DNA from 3 places in the Bradyrhizobium sp. 215_C5_N1_1 genome. Region 1 is predicted to be linked to each of the others. Evidence: predicted binding sites of a transcription regulator. Region 1 holds the regulator's gene; each other region holds the start of a gene.
What was found. Region 1 encodes LexA, which represses DNA repair genes until DNA is damaged. Its sites were predicted from a motif close to TGTTCNNNNTGTGTTCNG; they were not measured.
Positions count from the first base shown of each region.

Region 1 (6,426 bases):
GTCGGTCGGGGACCACGATCTGGTCCAGCAGGCGCTGAGGGACGAAGGTATCTCGATGGCGTTCTGGAAGATCGCGATGCGGCCGGGCAAGCCGATGATGAACGGGCGGCTCGGCGCGATGCGCGTGATCGGCCTGCCCGGCAATCCCGTGTCATCCTACGTTTGCGGCTTCCTGTTCATGGTGCCGTTGATTCGCGCGCTTTCGGGCCGTTCGATGATTCATCACCGCCGCGAACGCGCGGTGCTCGGCCGCGATGTCGGCGCCAACGACCAGCGCGAGGATTACCTGCGCGCACGCCTCGAGCTGCGCGATGACGGCACGCTCGTCGCCCTTCCGGTCAATCACCAGGATTCCTCGCTGCTTGCGAATCTCGCTGCGGCACAGGCACTTCTCGTGCGCGCGCCATTCGCGTCGAAGGCCGAAGCCGGCACGCCTTGCGAGGTCTTGCGGCTGCCCGTCTGAGCGCTTCGTTCGCGTGCGTTCCGCGAACTTTGTCGCGTTCACGGTAAATTAAGCAGTTGCGGAACATGTATCGAACATATAGTGTCCGTTCATGATTTGTTTCGAGAATGTAGCGGCTTACTGCTGAATTCAGCGTCTCGGAATCGAACGACATCAACCGGGGGATTTTGGTCGAGATGTTAACGCGCAAACAATACGAGCTCCTGCGGTTCATCAGCGAACGGCTGAAGGAAAGCGGCGTGCCGCCCTCCTTCGATGAGATGAAGGACGCGCTCGACCTGCGCTCGAAATCGGGCATCCATCGCCTGATCACTGCGCTCGAGGAGCGCGGCTTCATCCGGCGCCTGCCCAACCGGGCCCGCGCCATCGAGGTGATCAAGCTGCCCGAGCTTCAGGCCGCTGCCGGCAGCCGCCGCGGCTTCACGCCGAGCGTCATCGAAGGCAATCTCGGCAAGGTCCGCACGACTTCGAGCCCGCCGGCGGACGAGGGCGAGCGCCCCGTCGCGGTCCCCGTGATGGGCCGCATCGCGGCCGGTACGCCGATCGAGGCCTTGCAGACCCGCAGCCACACCATCAGCGTACCGCCTGACATGCTCGGCTCGGGCGAACATTACGCGCTCGAAGTGCGCGGCGATTCCATGGTCGAGGCCGGCATTCTCGACGGCGACATGGCGCTGATCCAGCGCAACGAGAGCGCCGATACCGGCGATATCGTGGTGGCGCTGATCGACGACGAGGAGGCGACGCTCAAGCGCTTCCGCCGCCGCGGCGCCTCGATCGCGCTCGAGCCCGCCAATGCGGCCTATGAGGTCCGCATTCTGCCGCCCAACCGGGTGAAGATCCAGGGCAAGCTGATCGGGCTGTACCGGAAGTATTGATACCGGACGTGCCGGTATCGGTTATTTGGCGCCCCGCGCGCTTTGGATCGGCATCGCCGATCCGAGATTGGAGCGGACGATTGTCCGCTTCCGCTGGATAGTCTTTCTGGTTTCGCGCAGATTATCCGGCCCCTCCTCCAGCGGTAAATCCTCGGCACGCCGCACGAAGCAGCTCTGCTTCGCGGCCTTCAGGTTCGAGGAGAAGTCATGCGCCGGATCGTTCTGAGCACAATTGCTGTGGCGCCGCTGATCGCAGCATCAGCGTCGCAAGCCTTGGACGTACAAACCTTAGCCGCGCAATCGCGGCCCCATGTCCGCAAGGACACCGCCGTTAGCGAGCAAGTCCGCAAGGCCCTCGACGCCGTCGACCAACCGTCGCGGCCGGGCTGGCAGTATTCCGGCTGGTCGGCGCCTGCGGGGCGCTGACACGCGCCTGCAGAATGCAAAGGGGCGGGCTTTGTTCCTGGTGGATTCGGGAAAGTTAATGTGATTGCGGCCTGCGGCGGCGAGCCGTAGATTTGCCTACAACCCGGCAGAACGTTTGGTATTTCCACTCTGATAGAGGCCTGCGCCTCGATTAAGAGACGTGGGTCGCTATCCCTGCATGAGGAGCACCCGATGTGTGACTACAGCCTGCATGCCGTCGCGTCGCGTCCCGCCGAAGTCGGCGAGACGATCGTCACGACAACCTTCCGCGGCACCTCGACGCGCGGCTTTGCCTCCGCGGCCGATCCGACCGTCGCGGTCTGCCTGCTCCCGGGGACGGAGCTCGCCTTCGCCGACAACGTCCGCTACGACAATCGCTGGATCTGGACGCGCACCGTCAATTCGCGCGTCGGCAAGTTCGGCAAGATCGATCCGCACATTCCCGATCGCCATCATGATGCGATCGAATTCCCCGACGGCAAATCCGTGCTGGTGACGCAGCTGGTCGAAGGCCAGCGTGCGACCGTGCTGCAGCTACCGGTGACCCAGCCGCTCGGCGAGCGCGAGCACAAGCCGCAGACCATCACCGACAGCCGGACAACCATCACCCGCCTGCCGATCGGCTGATGCAGCCATTCCCGGCCGACAGGTCGGGCCAGGATTGAAATCGCCATCGCCGGCCGAGGCCGGCGAGATGGTGTCGTTTGTGTCCCGCGAAACTCCATCGGGCGGACCAAGCCGTGGCGTCTCCCACCGCACGAAGTTTGCGCTGTCCTGCCTGAATTTTGAACGTCCGTTCCGCAGCCAAATGGCCGATGCTTGGTGCGGCTTGAGACGGCGGGCACGTTCGATGAAGACCTTCATTCGCGTCGTTGAACTCTGGGTGCCTGACCGCACGCGCATGCGGCTGGAATTCGGCGGCGGCCTCTACGGCGAAGGGTTGTCCGCGTTTAGGGACGTGAGCGAGGATCTGCACTTCGGATATGACGAGGGACTTCCCGGCAAGGCCTGGGCCGGCGGCCACCCCGTGATCCTCACTAGATTCACCGATTCCTATTTCAAGCGGACCGATCAGGCCATCGCCGCCGGGCTGACCTGCGGCGTGGCGGTGCCGGTGTTTTCAGGCGAATTCCTGCAAGCCGTCATGGTGCTGTTCTGCGGCGACGACGAGGCCCATGTCGGCGCGATCGAACTCTGGCACAACGATGCCGAAACCTCCCACGAGATGGGGCTCGTCGACGGCTATTACGGCACCGCCGACATGTTCGAATTCAACTCCCGCCACACCAGATTTCCGCGCGGCTTCGGCCTTCCCGGCCGCATCTGGAAAGCCGGCCTGCCGCTGATCATCAAGGACCTGCACGATGCCAGGAGTTTTCTGCGCTGGGAGGACGCCGCCAAGGTCGGAATCAATCTCGGCGTCGGCGTTCCCTACCGGACCGGCACCGATCAGACCTGGGTGCTGACATTTCTCTCCGCGCAGGCGACCCCGATTGCGCGACGCTTCGAGATCTGGGTCCCGGACGAGGCCCGTTCGGCGCTGGTCTTCCGCGCCGGCGATTGCAGCGCGCAGACCGACCTCGCCGCGCTCTATGCGACGAAATCCATCGCCAAAGGCGAAGGCAGCATCGGCGGGGCCTGGGCCACCGGCATGCCCGCACTCAACGACGATCTCGCGCGTGACGTCTCGGTCGCGGCCTTGCAGGCCAGCGCCTCTGGGCTGAGCCAGATGGTCGTCCTTCCGGTGATCGGCAACGCCAGGCTCGACGCCGTGCTGGCCTGGTATCTGTAACCCGTCCGCTCAATCCTCGGCCTGCAGGTCGGCTTCCGATGGCGTCGCGTCGCGGTTGCGGGGAGCCGCCGCCTGCGGCGCAAGGCTCGCGCTGAAATCCGCCTCGCCGGCCGCCGCCGGCGACCACGGACGGTCTGTCCCCCTCGTCTTCGCCGCCTGAACCGCAAAACCGTCGCCGCTTCGCGTCAGCGCCAGCGCGCCTTGCCTTGCGAGACGCTGACGGTCGACAACCATCGCCGCGCAATCCGGCGGCGCCGGCCGCGCCGTCACCACCAGCGCGGCACGGCTGCAATCGTCAGCCAGTGAATCGATGCGCAAGGCCAGCGCGACCAGGCGCCCGTCGGCGAGCGGCGTCACGCAGCCGGCTTCGTCGCACGACACGCCGGCGGCCAGTGAGGCACTGCCGGCGTCGCGCGGATCGGCGTCGGCGGCGAGCCATTCCTTCAGAAGAAAACTGTCCTTGCTCGACCTGATGAGATGCAGGTGCCCATCCCTGCCCCGCACCGCGACGCTCTGGCCGTCACCGGCGATCAGGATATCGGGCTGGCGCGCGCACAGTCCCCAGAGGATCGCGGCCAACAACACCACCGCGCCGGCCCAGCGCAACGGCGTGCGCAACAAGCCCATCACGATGATTCCCAAGCTTGCCGCGATCAGCGGTGCTATGCCGAAAGCCGAGATGCGGCCGACCGCGCCCGGCAAAGCGGCCACCCAGCGCGACACCGCAACCATCCAGTCGATGCCGATCCCCATCAGCCACCAGAACGGACCATCGAGTCCGAACGGCGCTGCAATCAAGCCCAACAGGCCCGCGGGCATCACCAGGGCCGAGACCACCGGCATCGCCCCGAGGTTGGCGAGCACGCCGAACGGCGTCACGCGGTGAAAATGGAAGGCGGCATAGGGCGTGGTCGCGAGCCCCGCAATCAGCGAGGCCAGGAACAGCATCGCGATTTCGCGCCCGCCCCACATTGCAATCCGCGCGGTCGCGGAATGATCGGGCGACGCAAACAGGTTCGGCATGCCGATCTGCACCAGCGCCACCAGTCCGAGCGTCGCGGCGAAGGACATTTGAAAACTCGGATGCACAAGTGCTTCCGGTGCGACCGCGAGCACGATCAGCGCGGCCACCGCCAGCGTGCGGAAGGTGATGGCACGGCGATCGACCATGACCGCGATCAGCACCACCGCCGTCATGAAGAACGAGCGTTGCGTCGCGACCTCCGCGCCCGACAGCAGCAGATAGAACGCGGCTGCGACCAGCGCCGCGGCCGCCGACCATTTCTTGATGGCAAAGCCGGCCGCCATTCCAGGGATCAACGCCAGCAGCGCGCGCACCGCGAAGAAGACCACGCCGGCGACGACCGCCATGTGATAGCCGGAGATATGTCAACTGCGGGGAAACATGAGCTATTTCAATATATTAATACAGGTTCGCTTCCCAAATTGTGAGCGCGGGAAGCACCTGGTCACGCCTCAGACAGAGGGGGCGTGAGATGGGCTGGATCCTGTTGGCAGTGGTGGCGGCGCTGCTCGCCGCTTTCGTCCTGTGGTTCAGGCAGGTGACGCGCGACGCTGACGCCGAGTATTGAGTGGCCTGTCAGCCTCAGACATGCTCCATGCGCGCGAGCTCGTCGATGTCGTGCTGATCCTGCCCCATGCGGCGGATCAGACTCCGGCGGGCCGCCTGCCGTCAAGAGTCCACGCGTCAATTGAGATGTCGGCGGAGCTTCCTGATGATCTCGCGCAGGCTGTCCGCATATTCCTCAATGATGCGTCGAGCCTGCTCCTCGCGCGAGGGCTGAGGCTCTGGCGCCTTTCTAGGCGGGCTTGGCTCATCCGATGAGCGCATGGTTAAAGCATTGCCGAGCGACACCGGTGAGCGTTGAGATGGATCAAGCGGGACGGCTGCCCACTTTTTCCACACACGACGCGCAGTAGCCCGGGCGCGTCCCGGGCCCCAAGGGATTGATAATTTGCGACGCGCTTAGGATGCCGCTTTGATCGCGGCATGCCTCGCCCTGTCCGACGCCACACGCCTACGCACACCGACGGGCGGCCGCTCAAGATCACCTTCGGCGAGATGCGCGAGATGGGCGTGCGCGGCGTGCTAGTCTACTGCCATTGCGGTCATCACGTTGCTCTGAACGCCGACCGCTGGCCGGACGATGTAAGGCTCTCCGATCTCGAGCCGCGGTTCGTCTGTGGGGGTTGCGGTGGTCGCGGCGCCGACGTTCGGCCAGACTTTGAGCGGGGCAATCCGCAGCTCGCAATCATGGGGTACCGAAACACGCAATGACCAAGGGCTGGGGGCGGCCTTTCGAGGAGCCGATCGAGGTGGACGGCGGCAAGCTGGTGACGCTGCTGGATGCCGGCGAATACATTGCGGCATTGCCGAAGAAAGAGCACGCCGCGCTAGAATGGCAAGCCGCGATGGAAGCCTTGATCCTGGTGGCGGAAGGCGGCGGCCCGGCGATGTTTGCCCGCATCGGGGTCATGCGGGCGTTGAACCGCCACCACGTCCCGGAGTTTAACCCGAAGGGAAAGGGGCCCCATTGGGGCCGGCGCAAACTGAAGAGGGATCAATGACCGTCTTCGTGTACGTGAATACTGCCAAACGGGTCGGCGACGCCGATCACATCAAGGTCTTTTCCACCATCGATGCTGCGGAAACGTGGTTCGAGGAGAACGATCCCGAGGGAGTGGCATTCGAATACGACGTGATAGGCTCACCAGCTTGATCCGCGGCGCAAGCTGCCGTGCACTTTCATCATTTGAGGATTCGAGATTATGCCCAAGGAAAACTGCCTGATCGTCCGTGCGGCTGGAAAACAGCTCGATCTACTGCGCGGAGAAGCTTCCCGAAT
Region 1 is NZ_CP197228.1:4,176,154-4,182,579, reverse strand. It holds gene AB7G19_RS20155 (molybdopterin molybdotransferase MoeA) at 1-463, shown strand, start outside; gene lexA (transcriptional repressor LexA) at 640-1,341, shown strand; gene AB7G19_RS20145 (hypothetical protein) at 1,549-1,767, shown strand; gene AB7G19_RS20140 (hypothetical protein) at 1,960-2,394, shown strand; gene AB7G19_RS20135 (GAF domain-containing protein) at 2,618-3,559, shown strand; partial or broken gene AB7G19_RS20130 (ComEC/Rec2 family competence protein) at 3,569-4,945, opposite strand; gene AB7G19_RS20125 (hypothetical protein) at 5,571-5,858, shown strand; gene AB7G19_RS20120 (hypothetical protein) at 5,855-6,148, shown strand; gene AB7G19_RS20115 (hypothetical protein) at 6,145-6,300, shown strand; gene AB7G19_RS20110 (hypothetical protein) at 6,350-6,426, shown strand, end outside.

Region 2 (6,426 bases), 2.8 Mb from region 1:
CTGCTGCTGGCCGACGAAGTCGGACAGCGATTGCGGACGTAGCGCGGTGTCGCCGACGTCATCGGAGCGGCGCTCGGGCGTGACGATGCGTGGGGGAGTGGTCATGCGGGCAGGATAACACGATGCAGCGGTTTCGCGAGCCACCAGCACAGGCTGGCCGGAATGACGGCGACGACGGCGAGCATCGCCGAAAGCTTCAGCGCCTCGGGCGCGGAACGGACACTCGGCACGATCACCGCCGAGGTTTCGGAGGGCACGACGAACATGCCAACCATGACGAAGCCGGCCGCGCCCACGGCCGCGGCGAGCCACGCCATCCAGATCATGTTGAGATCGGCGTAGACCGCCGCCAACGCAAATATCAGGCCGGCGACGACTGCAGGAAGGAACGAGGCGAGAATCGTGACGATGGCCAACAGCACGACCGCGATCGAAACCAGAGCACGCAGTGCTTCCAGTTCGAGGAACACGAGAAACATCTGCAGCACCGCGGCGCCGAGCGCCGTTACCGTCACAGCAACCAACGCGGCGGTCGTCAGCGGCCCGACAATGGAGAAAATCACGACGATACCGGCCACGCGCGAAAGGCGACGAAACAGGGCGGCGACGGGATTGGCGTGGGCCGCGCTCACTTCGACAGCTCCTTCAGGCCTAGCCGGATGAGTTGCGCGGTCTCGGCGCTCTCGCCCGCGCTGCGCGATGCGGATGCAATAGCGGCAGCCGCCTGCGGCTGGCCGTAGCCGAGATTGACCAGCGCAGAGATCGCATCTGCCACCGGGCGCGGCGCGCGCTGGTCGTCGACGGCGCCGGCGAGATGCACGACGGCGGGATCGACATTGGCGAAAGCAGGCGCCTTGTCCTTCAGCTCGGTAACGATGCGCTCGGCAACCTTGGGGCCGACGCCCGGCGTGCGTGCCACCGCGGCCTTGTCGCGCAGCGCAATCGCGTTGGCGAGGTCGGAAGGCGCCAGCGTGCCGAGCACGGCGAGCGCGACCTTGGCGCCGACGCCCTGCACGGTCTGGAGCAGGCGAAACCATTCGCGCTCCTGGTCGGTGCGGAAGCCGAACAGCTTTATCTGGTCCTCGCGGACGTAAGTCTCGATCGACAGCACCGCGGCCTCGCCGGGCGAGGGCAGATGCTGCAGCGTGCGGGCCGAGCAATGCACCTGATAGCCGACCCCGCCGACGTCGAGGAGCACATAATCCTCGCCGTAGGAATCGATCAGGCCCTTGAGCTTGCCGATCATAAGCCCGCCACCTTCAGCCTGAGCGCCGTGCTTTGGCGATGATGGGCGTGGGTAATGGCGATGGCGAGCGCGTCGGCGGCGTCCGCTGACGGCGGCTCGGCTTTCGGCAGCAAAATCTTCAGCATCATCGCGATCTGGTGCTTGTCGGCGTGGCCGGCGCCGACCACCGTCTTCTTGACTTGGTTCGGTGCGTATTCGGCGACAGTAATGCCGAACATCGCGGGCGCCAGCATGGCGACGCCGCGGGCCTGGCCGAGCTTCAGCGTCGCGACGCCGTCCTTGTTCACAAAGGTCTGCTCGACCGCGGCTTCCATCGGCTTGTGACCGGACAGGACAGCGGCAAGCCCCTCATGGATCGCGAGCAGCCGGCTCGCCAGCGGCAAATCGTCCGGCGGTTCCACCGAGCCGCAGGCGACGTAGATCAGGCGATTGCCCTCGGCCTCGATCACGCCCCAGCCGGTGCGGCGCAGGCCGGGGTCGATGCCGATGATGCGAACGGGGCCACGAATCGGGAGCGCAGTCATGGGCCAGTGATAGCGGCTGGCTGCGGTGGGGGAAACAGAAACAGAACGGAAGTAACAGGGGAAGTGGGGTGTCGCGATTGGGCGCCCGCGATGACGACCACAAGGCACGCGGTCATACCCCGCGAAAGCGGGGTATCCAGTACGCCGCGGCTTCTCCGTATCCTTCTGGCGTCTCTGGAATACTGGGTCGCCCGGTCAAGCCGGGCGACGACAGCGGAGATTGGGATTAGCGACCTCAGCCGCCCATCTTCGCCAACAGCGCGTCCGACATCTCGAAATTGGCGTAGACGTGCTGGACGTCGTCGTGCTCGTTGAGCAGATCCATCAGCTTCAGGAGCTTCTCGCCGGTCTCGTCGTCGACCGCGACCGTATTCTGCGGCTTCCAGATCAGCGCAGCCTTGCGCGGCTCGCCGAACTTGGCTTCCAGCGCCTTGGCGACGTCGCGATAGCCTTCGGTCGAGGCGTAGATCTCGTGTCCGCCTTCGCTCGATACCACGTCGTCGGCGCCGGCCTCGATCGCGGCATCCAGCACCGCGTCGTCGGAGGCGACGCTGCGGTCGTATTCGATGATGCCGGTGCGGTCGAACATGAAGGAGACCGAGCCGGTTTCGCCGAGATTGCCGCCCGATTTGGTGAAGAAGGAGCGGATGTCGGAGGCGGCGCGGTTGCGGTTGTCGGTCAGCGCCTCGACGATGACGGCGACGCCGCCGGGGCCGTAACCCTCGTAGCGGATCTCGTCATAGTTCTCGCCCTCATTGCCGAGCGCCTTCTTGACGGCGCGCTCGATATTGTCCTTCGGCATGTTCTCCTGGCGCGCCGCGATGATGGCGGCGCGCAGGCGCGGGTTCATGTTGGGGTCGGGCGTGCCCAGCTTGGCCGCGACGGTGATTTCCCGCGCCAGCTTGCCGAACAGCTTCGACTTCTGGGCATCCTGCCGCCCCTTGCGGTGCATGATGTTCTTGAATTGGGAATGTCCGGCCATGCGTGTCTCGTAAGGAATCGTGCGCCAAAGGTGAGCGTGGGAAGCGCGGCCTTATAGGCCGCCAACCCACCGGAATGAAAGAGGCTCTACGACTTTAAGGTAATACCGTAGTGCCCCGTGCCTAGGAGCCAGGCACCGTTAACCCTGATTTCATTCCGGCCTGCGAAAATAGCAACCGCCCGTTCCCCGACAAGAGTGACCTGATGGCGTTCGCATTGTTTCGGAAGCGTCTGCCCGACTTGTCCGCGCCCGTGGCACCCCCGCAGGCCGCGCCGTCGCCGGTCGATCCCGCGCCTGCCCTGTCGGCCGAGGGCGATTCCGCCAGGGAAATCCTGGAACTGCTGGAACTCGAGCTCGGCGCCATGATCCGCCAGCTCGAGCGGGCCGCCAACTCGGTCGCCGGCGGCGCGGAGGCGACCGCGGCAACGCTCGCGGATATTCGCGAGCGCACCGACGCCCTCACCGGTCGCACCAATGCGGCGCAGTCGAACGCCTCAACCTTCGCCCATGCCGCCGACAAGTTCACCCAGTCCGCGCAAGGCATCGGCGCGCAGGTGCGCGAGGCCGCCAAGCTCGCCGACGAAGCCAGCGCCGCAGCGCAGGAAGCCCGCGCCAACGTTGACCGCCTGCGTGAATCCTCCGCCGCCATCGGCAACGTCGTCAATCTGATCGCGCAGATCGCGCGGCAGACGACGCTGCTCGCGCTCAACTCCACCATCGAGGCCGCGCGTGCGGGTGCGGCCGGCAAGGGCTTTGCGGTCGTAGCCACCGAAGTGAAGGCGCTCGCGGTGCAGACCCAGGGCGCGACGGAGGAGATCACCAGGAAGATCGACGCGCTCCAGCGCGACGCCGCCGGCTCGGCCGACGCCGTGCATCGCATCGCGCAGGCGATCGAGGCGATCCGCCCGGTGTTCGACACCGTCAACGGCGCGGTCGCCGAGCAGAATGCCACCACCAGCGAGGTGTCCGGCAACGCGGCCAGCGCATCGCAGTTCATCATCTCGGTCGGCGAGAGCGCGGCCGAGATCGACGCCGCGACCAAGGCGGCCGAGACCCACGGCGAGAACGTCGCCAGCGCCGGCAAGGCCGTCACCACCTTCGCGCGCAAGCTGAAATCGCGCTGTGCGGTGCTGCTGCGCCAGAGCGAGCACGACGACCGCCGCAAGACCGAGCGGCTGCCCTGCCATCTCAAGTTCGAAGCCGCGCGCGGCGTGTTGCAGGTCTACGAGATCGCGATGGATGGCGTGCTGATCGGCGGCGCGGAGGCGGCGAAGCTTGCCACGCAGGCCGTCGTCGACGGTACCCTCGAAGGCGTCGGTGCCTGCCGCCTGCGCGTGATCGAGCAGTCCAAGGCCGGCGCCCGCGCGCAATTCGTCAGCCCGAACGCCGATCTCAGCGAGAAGATCGAAGACAGGCTCTGGTCGATCCACGAGGAGAGCACCGAGTTCGTCACCCGCGCCATGGAAGCCGGCACCGCGCTGACCCGGATTTTCGAGCAGGCGGTCGCGCGCGGCGAGGTCAAGATCGACGACCTCTTCGACACCGATTATGCGGAGATCGCCGGCACCAATCCGCAGCAATACCGCACCAGATATCTGGACTGGGCCGACCGCGCGCTGCAGCCGTTCCAGGAAGCCTTTCTCGCCAAGGAACCGCGCATGGCGTTCTGCGCCATGGTCGACCGCAACGGCTTCCTGCCGGTGCACAACAAGATCTATTCGCATCCGCAGCGGCCGGGCGACACCGCCTGGAACACTGCCAACAGCCGCAACCGGCGGATCTTCAACGATCCGGCGGGGCTCGCCGCCGCGCGCAACCTGCGCTCGTACCTGGTCCAGAGCTATGCGCGCGACATGGGCAACGGCAACACCGTGATGATGCGCGAGATCGACGTTCCGATCCGCGTCCAGGGCCGGCACTGGGGCGGATTCCGCACGGCTTACAAGCTGTAGTGCACGCTCAGGCAAGACGCCGGCCGCGAATCATCCTTTAAGGCTGGAATTGGAATGGGAATGCCGCGGAGGGCCGGCGAACGGCTCTGACTGGAGGACTCTCAAAACATGTCCGTCGCACAACTTGCAGTCCTGGACACCGGCTCCAACCGGACACTTGCCGAACGTCTGATCGACCAGCTCGCCGACCGCATCGGCGGCCTCGGCGTCGAGCTCGCCGACATCGCCGGCAACGTCCAGGAAGTCGCAAACCGCGTCGCGAACCAGTCCGAACGGTTCCATCATCTCCAGGAGACGGCCGAGACCATGGTCTCGGCCAATCACGATATCGCCAACGCATCGCAGGCGGTGCAATCGACCGCATCGGCGGCGGTCGGCGAGATCGCGCAGTCGCGCGGCGCGGTCGACACCGCGGTCAGCCACATCTCCGAGCTCGTCGCAGCCGTGGAGCGGATCGAGGCGCGCTTGAGCGCCGTCGGCTCGGCGCTGGCGCAGGTGGCAAAAGTGTCCGGCTCGATCGAGGCGATCGCCAAGCAGACCAACTTGCTCGCGCTCAACGCCACCATCGAAGCGGCCCGCGCCGGCAATGCCGGCCGCGGATTTGCGGTGGTGGCAAGCGAGGTCAAGAATCTCGCGGAGGCTACCCGTGCGGCCACGCATCAGATCTCCGACACCGTGCGCGATCTCGACGGCCAGATCGAAGGCCTGATCGGCGAGAGCAGCGACGCCTCGCAACGCGCCAAGACTGCCGGCGAAGGCGCCCAGCAGATCTCCGGCATCATCTCGCGGGTCCAGCAGGGTTTTGCCTCGGTGGAGGCGGAGATCGACAGCGTCACGCGCGCCGCGACCTCCAATCTCGGCCATTGCGACACGGTCATCAGCGAGCTCAACGAGCTCGCCAAGGGCGTCGACCTGTCCTCGCGCGATCTCAAGAACGCCGATCAGCGCGTGACAAAACTGCTCGACACGTCCGAAGCGCTGATCGCGATGATCGCCGACAGCGGCGTGGAGACATCGGATGCGCCGCTGATCCGCGTCGTCGTCGCGACCGCAAAGCGGATCTCGGACGAGTTCGAGGCCGCAATCGACCGCGGCGAGATCACGCTCGACCAGCTCATGGACGAGACCTACCGGGAAATCCCCGGCACCGATCCCAAGCAATACAAGACCAACTACGTCGACTTCACCGACCGCGTGCTGCCCGCCATCCAGGACCCGATCCAGAAGTCAGACCCCCGCATCGTGTTCTGCGTCGCCTGGGCCAAGGGCGGCTATCTGCCGACCCACAACCCGAACTACCGCCTGCCGCAGGGCAAGGACCCCGTCTGGAACAACGCCAATTGCCGCAACCGCCGCCTGTTCAGCGACCGCGCGGTGAAGAAGGTCGCGGCCAACACAAAACCGTTCCTGCTCCAGACCTATCGCCGCGACATGGGCGGCGGGCAGTTCGTGCTGATGAAGGATTTGTCCTCGCCGATCGTGATCCGCGGCAAGCACTGGGGCGCCTTCCGGATGGGTTTTCGGCAGAGCTGACGCCCGCCGCGCCTACGACCCTGAATCAAAAATCTGGAAAACAACCCCATGCACAGTAACCGGGGCGTGGGGAATCAATGGCTTACGCCGGCAGGCCAGGACGCAGTTTGAGACGCAGTTTGACTCGTCGGGCAAAACAGGCGCACAATACTACTATTCCGAAATTCCCATCTCCTCCTCTTCCCTTCT
Region 2 is NZ_CP197228.1:1,384,999-1,391,424, reverse strand. It holds gene ruvB (Holliday junction branch migration DNA helicase RuvB) at 1-105, opposite strand, end outside; gene AB7G19_RS06445 (hypothetical protein) at 102-632, opposite strand; gene ruvA (Holliday junction branch migration protein RuvA) at 629-1,246, opposite strand; gene ruvC (crossover junction endodeoxyribonuclease RuvC) at 1,243-1,770, opposite strand; gene AB7G19_RS06430 (YebC/PmpR family DNA-binding transcriptional regulator) at 2,006-2,752, opposite strand; gene AB7G19_RS06425 (methyl-accepting chemotaxis protein) at 2,956-4,704, shown strand; gene AB7G19_RS06420 (methyl-accepting chemotaxis protein) at 4,813-6,237, shown strand.
Region 2: a site for LexA is predicted at 1,801-1,818, ahead of ruvC (crossover junction endodeoxyribonuclease RuvC). Genes of this name have one in related genera too.

Region 3 (6,426 bases), 2.8 Mb from region 1:
TCGCAATGCGTGGCGGCGTCCTGCATCGATAGCCATTGCGGGGCTGGCTGCTTGCCGGCAACGATCACGTTGATGCGGTCATAGGTGCGCAGGCAGTGATCGGCGATCCACAACAGCGTGTTGGCATCGGGCGGGAAGTAGATGCGGACGATGTCGGCCTTCTTGTTGGCGACGAGATCGACGAAGCCGGGATCCTGATGGCTGAAGCCGTTATGGTCCTGCCGCCAGACATGCGAGGTCAGGAGATAGTTCAGCGAGGCGATCGGTCGCCGCCAGGGCAGATGCCGCGTCACCTTCAGCCATTTGGCGTGCTGGTTGAACATGGAATCGACGATGTGGATGAAGGCCTCGTAGCAGGAGAACAAGCCGTGGCGGCCGGTGAGCAGATAACCCTCGAGCCAGCCCTGGCAGAGATGCTCGCTCAAAACCTCCATCACGCGGCCGTCTTGGGCGAGATGCACGTCGTAAGGCTCCGTCGGCTCCATCCAGACCCGTTCGGTCGCCTCGAACACGGCGTCGAGCCGGTTTGACGCGGTCTCGTCCGGACCCATGATGCGGAAGTTGCGCGCCTCGGCGTTGAGGCGGATGACGTCGCGCAAAAATTTGCCGAGCTCACGCGTCGCTTCGCCGGTGACGCCGCCGGGCTGCGGCACGTCCAACGCAAAACTGCGGAAGTCCGGCAGCTTCAACTCCTTCTTCAACAGGCCGCCATTGGCGTGCGGATTGGCGCCCATGCGCCTGTTACCTTCGGGCGCCAGAGCCTGGAGCTCGGGAATAAGCGCGCCGCTGCCGTCGAACAGCTTCTCGGGCTCGTAGCTGCGCATCCAGTCTTCGAGGATTTTCAGATGCGCCGGGTTCTCGCGACAGCCCGCAACGGGAACCTGATGTGCGCGCCAAAAGCCCTCGACCTTCTTGCCGTCGACCTCCTTCGGGCCGGTCCAGCCCTTCGGGCTGCGCAGCACGATCATCGGCCAGCGCGGCCGCTCGACGCTCTTGCGGCCGTCGCGGGCATGCTGCTGGATCGAGCGGATGCTGGCGAGCGCGACGTCGAGCGCATCCGCCATGGCCTGGTGCATCAATTCGGGATCGTCGCCCTCGACGAACAGCGGCTCGTGGCCGAACCCGCGGAACAGGTCGCGGATCTCCGCGTCGCGCATCCGTCCGAGCACGGACGGGTTCGCGATCTTGTAACCGTTGAGGTGCAGGATCGGCAGCACGGCGCCGTCATGGGCGGGATTCAGGAACTTGTTTGAGTGCCAGGACGCCGCGAGCGGGCCGGTTTCCGCCTCGCCATCGCCGACGACGCAGGCGACGATCAGGTCGGGATTGTCGAATGCGGCGCCATAGGCATGCACCAGCGCGTAGCCGAGCTCGCCGCCTTCGTGGATCGAGCCCGGCGTTTCCGGCGCCGCGTGGCTCGGAATGCCGCCGGGGAAGGAGAACTGCCTGAAAAGTTTTCGCAATCCGTCCGTATCGCGCGCGACGTCAGGATAGATCTCGCTGTAGCTGCCTTCGAGATAGGTATTGGCCACCATGCCCGGGCCGCCGTGGCCGGGACCGCAGATATAGAGCACGCTGACATCGAGCGCGCGGATGACGCGGTTGAGATGGGCGTAGATGAAGTTCAAACCGGGCGTCGTGCCCCAATGTCCGAGCAAGCGCGGCTTGATGTGCTCCGGCCGCAACGGCTCGCGCAGCAGCGGATTGTCGAGCAGATAGATTTGCCCGACGGAGAGGTAGTTCGCGGCGCGCCAATAGCGATCGAGCAGATCGAGCTCGCTGCTCCCTGAGGCCGATTGTCGTTGATTTGTCATGTTCCTGCTGACTTTCACCCAGCGATCGTCACCAACTTTGTTCCGGTGCGATTGATCCCTGTCCGGCATCGAACAGGATCGCCGCGACCGGTGTGTTGCGTGAGGTCAAAGGACCGCGCCCGAAATTTGGGCGGCTACTGTGCATGGGGTTGTTTTTCAGTTTTTTGTTTGTGTTCTTGATTTGTTCCTTTGGCGTGCTATCTTGGCTTCATGAGTCCAGCATCCTCTCATGCTCTCAAGCACCCGCCGGTCACGGCGCCCTCCGAGCCGGCGGGTGCGGACTCTGATTTTCCCGAACTGGCGGTCGCCATCGACAAACAGCGCAGGCGAGGGCGGGGCGCCCAGTCCAATGCCAGCGGCCGCTTCGAGGCCGAGGCCCGCGTCGCCTTCGACGATGGCTGGCAGAGCCTGGAGGAGCTGCCGCCGTTCAAGACCACCGTTGGCGTCGACACCTCGCGCAAGGTGATCACCCGCAACGAATCCCCCGATATCGGCTTCGACCGCTCGATCAATCCCTATCGCGGCTGCGAGCACGGCTGTGTCTATTGCTTCGCGCGGCCGACGCACGCCTATCTCGGCCTGTCGCCGGGGCTCGACTTCGAGTCAAAGCTGTTTGCCAAGCCCGAGGCGCCTTCGCTGCTCGAGAAGGAGCTGGCCGCGACCGGCTACGAGCCGCGGATGATCGCGATCGGGACCAATACCGATCCGTATCAGCCGATCGAGCGCGAGCGTAAGATCATGCGCGGCATTCTCGAAGTGCTGGAGCGCGCCGGCCATCCGGTCGGCATCGTCACCAAGTCGGCGCTGGTCGTGCGCGACATCGACATTCTCGCGCGGATGGCCAAGCGCAACCTCGCCAAGGTCGCGATCTCGGTCACCTCGCTCGATCCAAAACTCGCGCGGACCATGGAGCCGCGCGCGGCGACGCCGCCGAAGCGGCTGGAGGCGCTGAAGCAGCTCTCGGAGGCCGGCATTCCGACCACCGTGATGGTCGCGCCCGTGATCCCCGCGCTGAACGATTCCGAGATCGAGCGCATTCTCGATGCCGCCGCCCATGCCGGCGTCAAGGAAGCCTCCTATGTGCTGCTGCGGCTGCCGCTGGAGGTGCGTGATCTCTTCCGCGAATGGCTGATGGCCAACTATCCGGACCGCTACCGCCACGTCTTCACCCTGATCCGCGACATGCGCGGCGGCCGCGATTACGACGCGAAATGGGGTGAGCGGATGAAGGGCACCGGACCGATGGCCTGGACCATCGGCCGCCGCTTCGAGATCGCCTGCGACAGGCTTGGGCTGAACAAGCGGCGCTCCAAGCTGACGACGGATCACTTTGCGAGGCCGAAGCGGAACGGCGATCAGCTCAGCCTGTTCTGACCGGGAAGCGAAAGAGGCGTAGCATGAGCCAGGAACTTGCCGCGCCGGTGCCGCGGCTCACCGTCATCACACTGGGTGTGAGCGACATTCGCGCCAGCATCGCCTTCTATGACGCGCTCGGCTTCTCGCGTCGGCTGAAGGGGACCGGCGAGGCCGTCGCCTTCTATGATACCGGTGGTCCGGTGCTGGCCCTGTTTCACTGGGATAAGCTCGCGGCCGATGCCAAGTTGCCGGACAATCCGAGGCCCGCGACCTTCCGCGGCATCACGCTCGCCTGGAACTGCGCCACGCGCGGCGAGGTCGATGCGGTTCTGGCCTTCGCCGTCGGCAAGGGCGCGGCACTGCTGAAAGCGGCGCATGAGACCGACTACGGCGGTTATTCCGGCTATTTCGCCGACCCCGACAGCCATCCCTGGGAGGTCGTGGTCGCGCCGGGCATCGAGGTCGGTGAGGACCGGCGGGTGCATCTGGCAGAGTAGGCGGCTGGTCTGAATAACGGGAATTGTCCGGGGTTCCCGGTTGCGCCGGCCGGGCCGCTTGCGCACGATCCCGGCCATGATTCGGGACAAGTCGACCAGGAAGCCGACCAAAGACGCGCCAGAGAAGGGCGCGTCGAAGAAGAATGCCGCCAAGAAGGCAGCGCTTGCGAAGGCGGCCAAGGGGGCGGCCGGTAGGCAGCGCGCCATCATCGCCGTCGCCTCGCCGAGCTTCCGCCGCGAGCGCGCGCTGATCAAGCGTGGCATCTGGCCGGTTGCCGGCTGCGACGAGGCCGGCCGCGGGCCTCTGGCTGGTCCCGTGGTGGCGGCCGCCGTGATTCTCGATCCCGACCGCATTCCGCGCGGCATTGACGATTCCAAGCGCCTGACGGCCGAGGAACGGGAAAGACTGTTCGACAAGATCTGCGCCACCGCGCAGGTGTCGGTCGCCGTCGCCTCGCGCTCCCGGATCGACCGCGACAACATCCTGCGTGCCTCGCTGTGGGCGTTGAAGCGCGCCGTGGTGGCGCTGCCCGACACGCCGCGTCATGTGTTTGTCGACGGCCGCGATCGGCTCGACACCGCCTGCGACTGCGAGGCCGTGATCGGCGGCGACGGCATCGTCCTGTCGATCGCCGCCGCCTCGATCATCGCCAAGGTAACGCGCGACCGGCTGATGTGCGCGCTGGCGCAGGACTGCCCCGGCTACGGTTTCGAGCAGCACAAGGGCTACGCCGTTCCCGAGCACCTCGACGCGCTCGACCGCCTCGGCCCCACCGTCCACCACCGCAGCTTCTTCGCCCCCGTCGCCGCCGCCCGCGCCAAGCACATGCCCTGGACGGTCGAGCCGGTGCGGGACTTGTTTGCGGTGACCGAGATGGACGTGCAGGTGGAAGCAAGCGTTGAAATTGATGCGCCAGCGGGCCTCTAGGGCAGACGGTCGTTGCCACAACGCGCAGCGCCCTTTATCAAAACAGATGTGAGCGAATAGGGCCGGCTGGACGGGTTGGCTGCATCTTTCGGACGTTGTATGCGGTTTACCTCCCTGGTCATCGAGCTCATTCGCGCCCGGCCGCGGCTGATCGTGTGGATCGCCGTGCTGCTCCAGGCCGCGATGTGGCTGTTCGTGGCGCTGGTGTTCTATCGCAGCCCGCCCGGCACCCTCGCGACCCTGCTCGCCTTCGGGCGCGAGTACCAGGTCGGTACTGATCTGGGCCCGCCGCTCCCGGTCTGGCTCGCCGACATCGCCTATCGCGCCGCCGGCGGCCACATGTTCGGCGTCTATGTCCTCGCCCAGCTCTGCGAGGTCGCGACCTTCATCGCGCTCTATCATCTCTCCCGCGCCGTGGTCGGCTCACAGCAGGCGGTGCTCGCCGTGCTGCTGACCATGACGGTGCTGGCCTTCTCCTCGCCGGCGCTCGACTTTGGCCCGCTGGTGCTGGCGCGGCCGCTCTGGGCGCTGCTGCTGTTGCATTCCTGGCAGATCATCGGCCAGCGCCGCGGCAATGCCTGGTTCGCCTGGTCGATCGAGGCGGGCCTCTTGCTGCTGACGACGCCCGCGGCGATCTTCCTTCTCCTCCTGCTCGTCGTCTTCGCGATCTCGACCGCCGGCGGACGCCGGACGCTACGCGCGCTCGATCCGCTGTTCGCGCTGATCGTCGTCGCCGTGCTGGCGCTGCCCTATGCGGTCTGGCTGATGCGCGCCGAGACGCTTGTCATGCCGACCCTGCCTGAAGTCGCCGCGCTGAACGCCCGCGCGCTGCACGCGGCCTGGCTGCTCGGCGGGCTCGTGCTTGGCGCGGCGGCGATCCCGGCGCTGACCTTTCTCAATAGCGGCCTGTTCGTCGCCAAGGGCGAGGAAGCGCCGATCATCTACCGGCCGCCGGTCGAGCCGCTCGCGCACAACTTCGTCTATTTCTTCGCGCTGGCGCCTGCGCTCGGCGCGGTCCTGATCTCCGGGCTGCTCGGGCTCGATGCCGTCGTCGGCGGTGCCGGTGTCGTACTGGTCATGTCGGGACTTGCCGTGGTCGTGACGGCCGGGGACCTCATCGCGATGCGCCGCGCGCGGGTGCTGCGGACGGTGTGGGCTGCCGCCGTCCTGGCGCCCGCAGCCGGCGTCGTGCTCGCCGTGCTGTTTCTGCCCTTGACCGGCGCCAACGAGATTGCGACCTCGATGCCGGCGCGCGCGATCTCGGATTTCTTCGACGAGAGCTTTGCCCGCCGCACCAATCATCGCCTGCGCGCGGTCGCCGGCGAGACCCAGCTCGCGAGCCTGATCACGCTGCATTCCGGCCGGCCGCATCTCTTCATCGATGCTCAGCCCGCGCGCACGCCGTGGATCAATCAGGCCAAATTCAGCGAGACCGGCGGCGTCGTGGTCTGGCGCGCCTCCGACACCGCCGGCACCCCGCCGCCGGAAATCCTCGCGCGCTTTCCCGGCATCGTTCCGGAAGTGCCGCGCGCGTTCGAATGGCTGGTGACTGGCCGCCAGCAGTTGCTGCGCATCGGCTGGGCCATCGTACGGCCGAAGGGGACGTAGCGACAAACGCTGAAATCGTAGGGTGGGCAAAGGCGCAAAGCGCCGTGCCCACCATCAAGTCTATCCGTCGTCGACCTAGTGATGGTGGGCACGCTTCGCTTTGCCCACCCTACGACAGCTCGCTATCCCGCCAGCACCTTCGCGATCGCGCGCAGATCCTGCCAGGCCAGCCGCTTGTACGACGGTGAGCGCAAGAGATAGGCCGGGTGGAACGTCGGCAGCG
Region 3 is NZ_CP197228.1:6,935,784-6,942,209, reverse strand. It holds gene AB7G19_RS33260 (phosphoketolase family protein) at 1-1,814, opposite strand, end outside; gene AB7G19_RS33255 (PA0069 family radical SAM protein) at 2,025-3,188, shown strand; gene AB7G19_RS33250 (VOC family protein) at 3,212-3,667, shown strand; gene AB7G19_RS33245 (ribonuclease HII) at 3,744-4,595, shown strand; gene AB7G19_RS33240 (glycosyltransferase family 39 protein) at 4,695-6,203, shown strand; gene AB7G19_RS33235 (uracil-DNA glycosylase) at 6,326-6,426, opposite strand, start outside.
Region 3: a site for LexA is predicted at 1,986-2,003, ahead of AB7G19_RS33255 (PA0069 family radical SAM protein). Genes of this name have one in related genera too.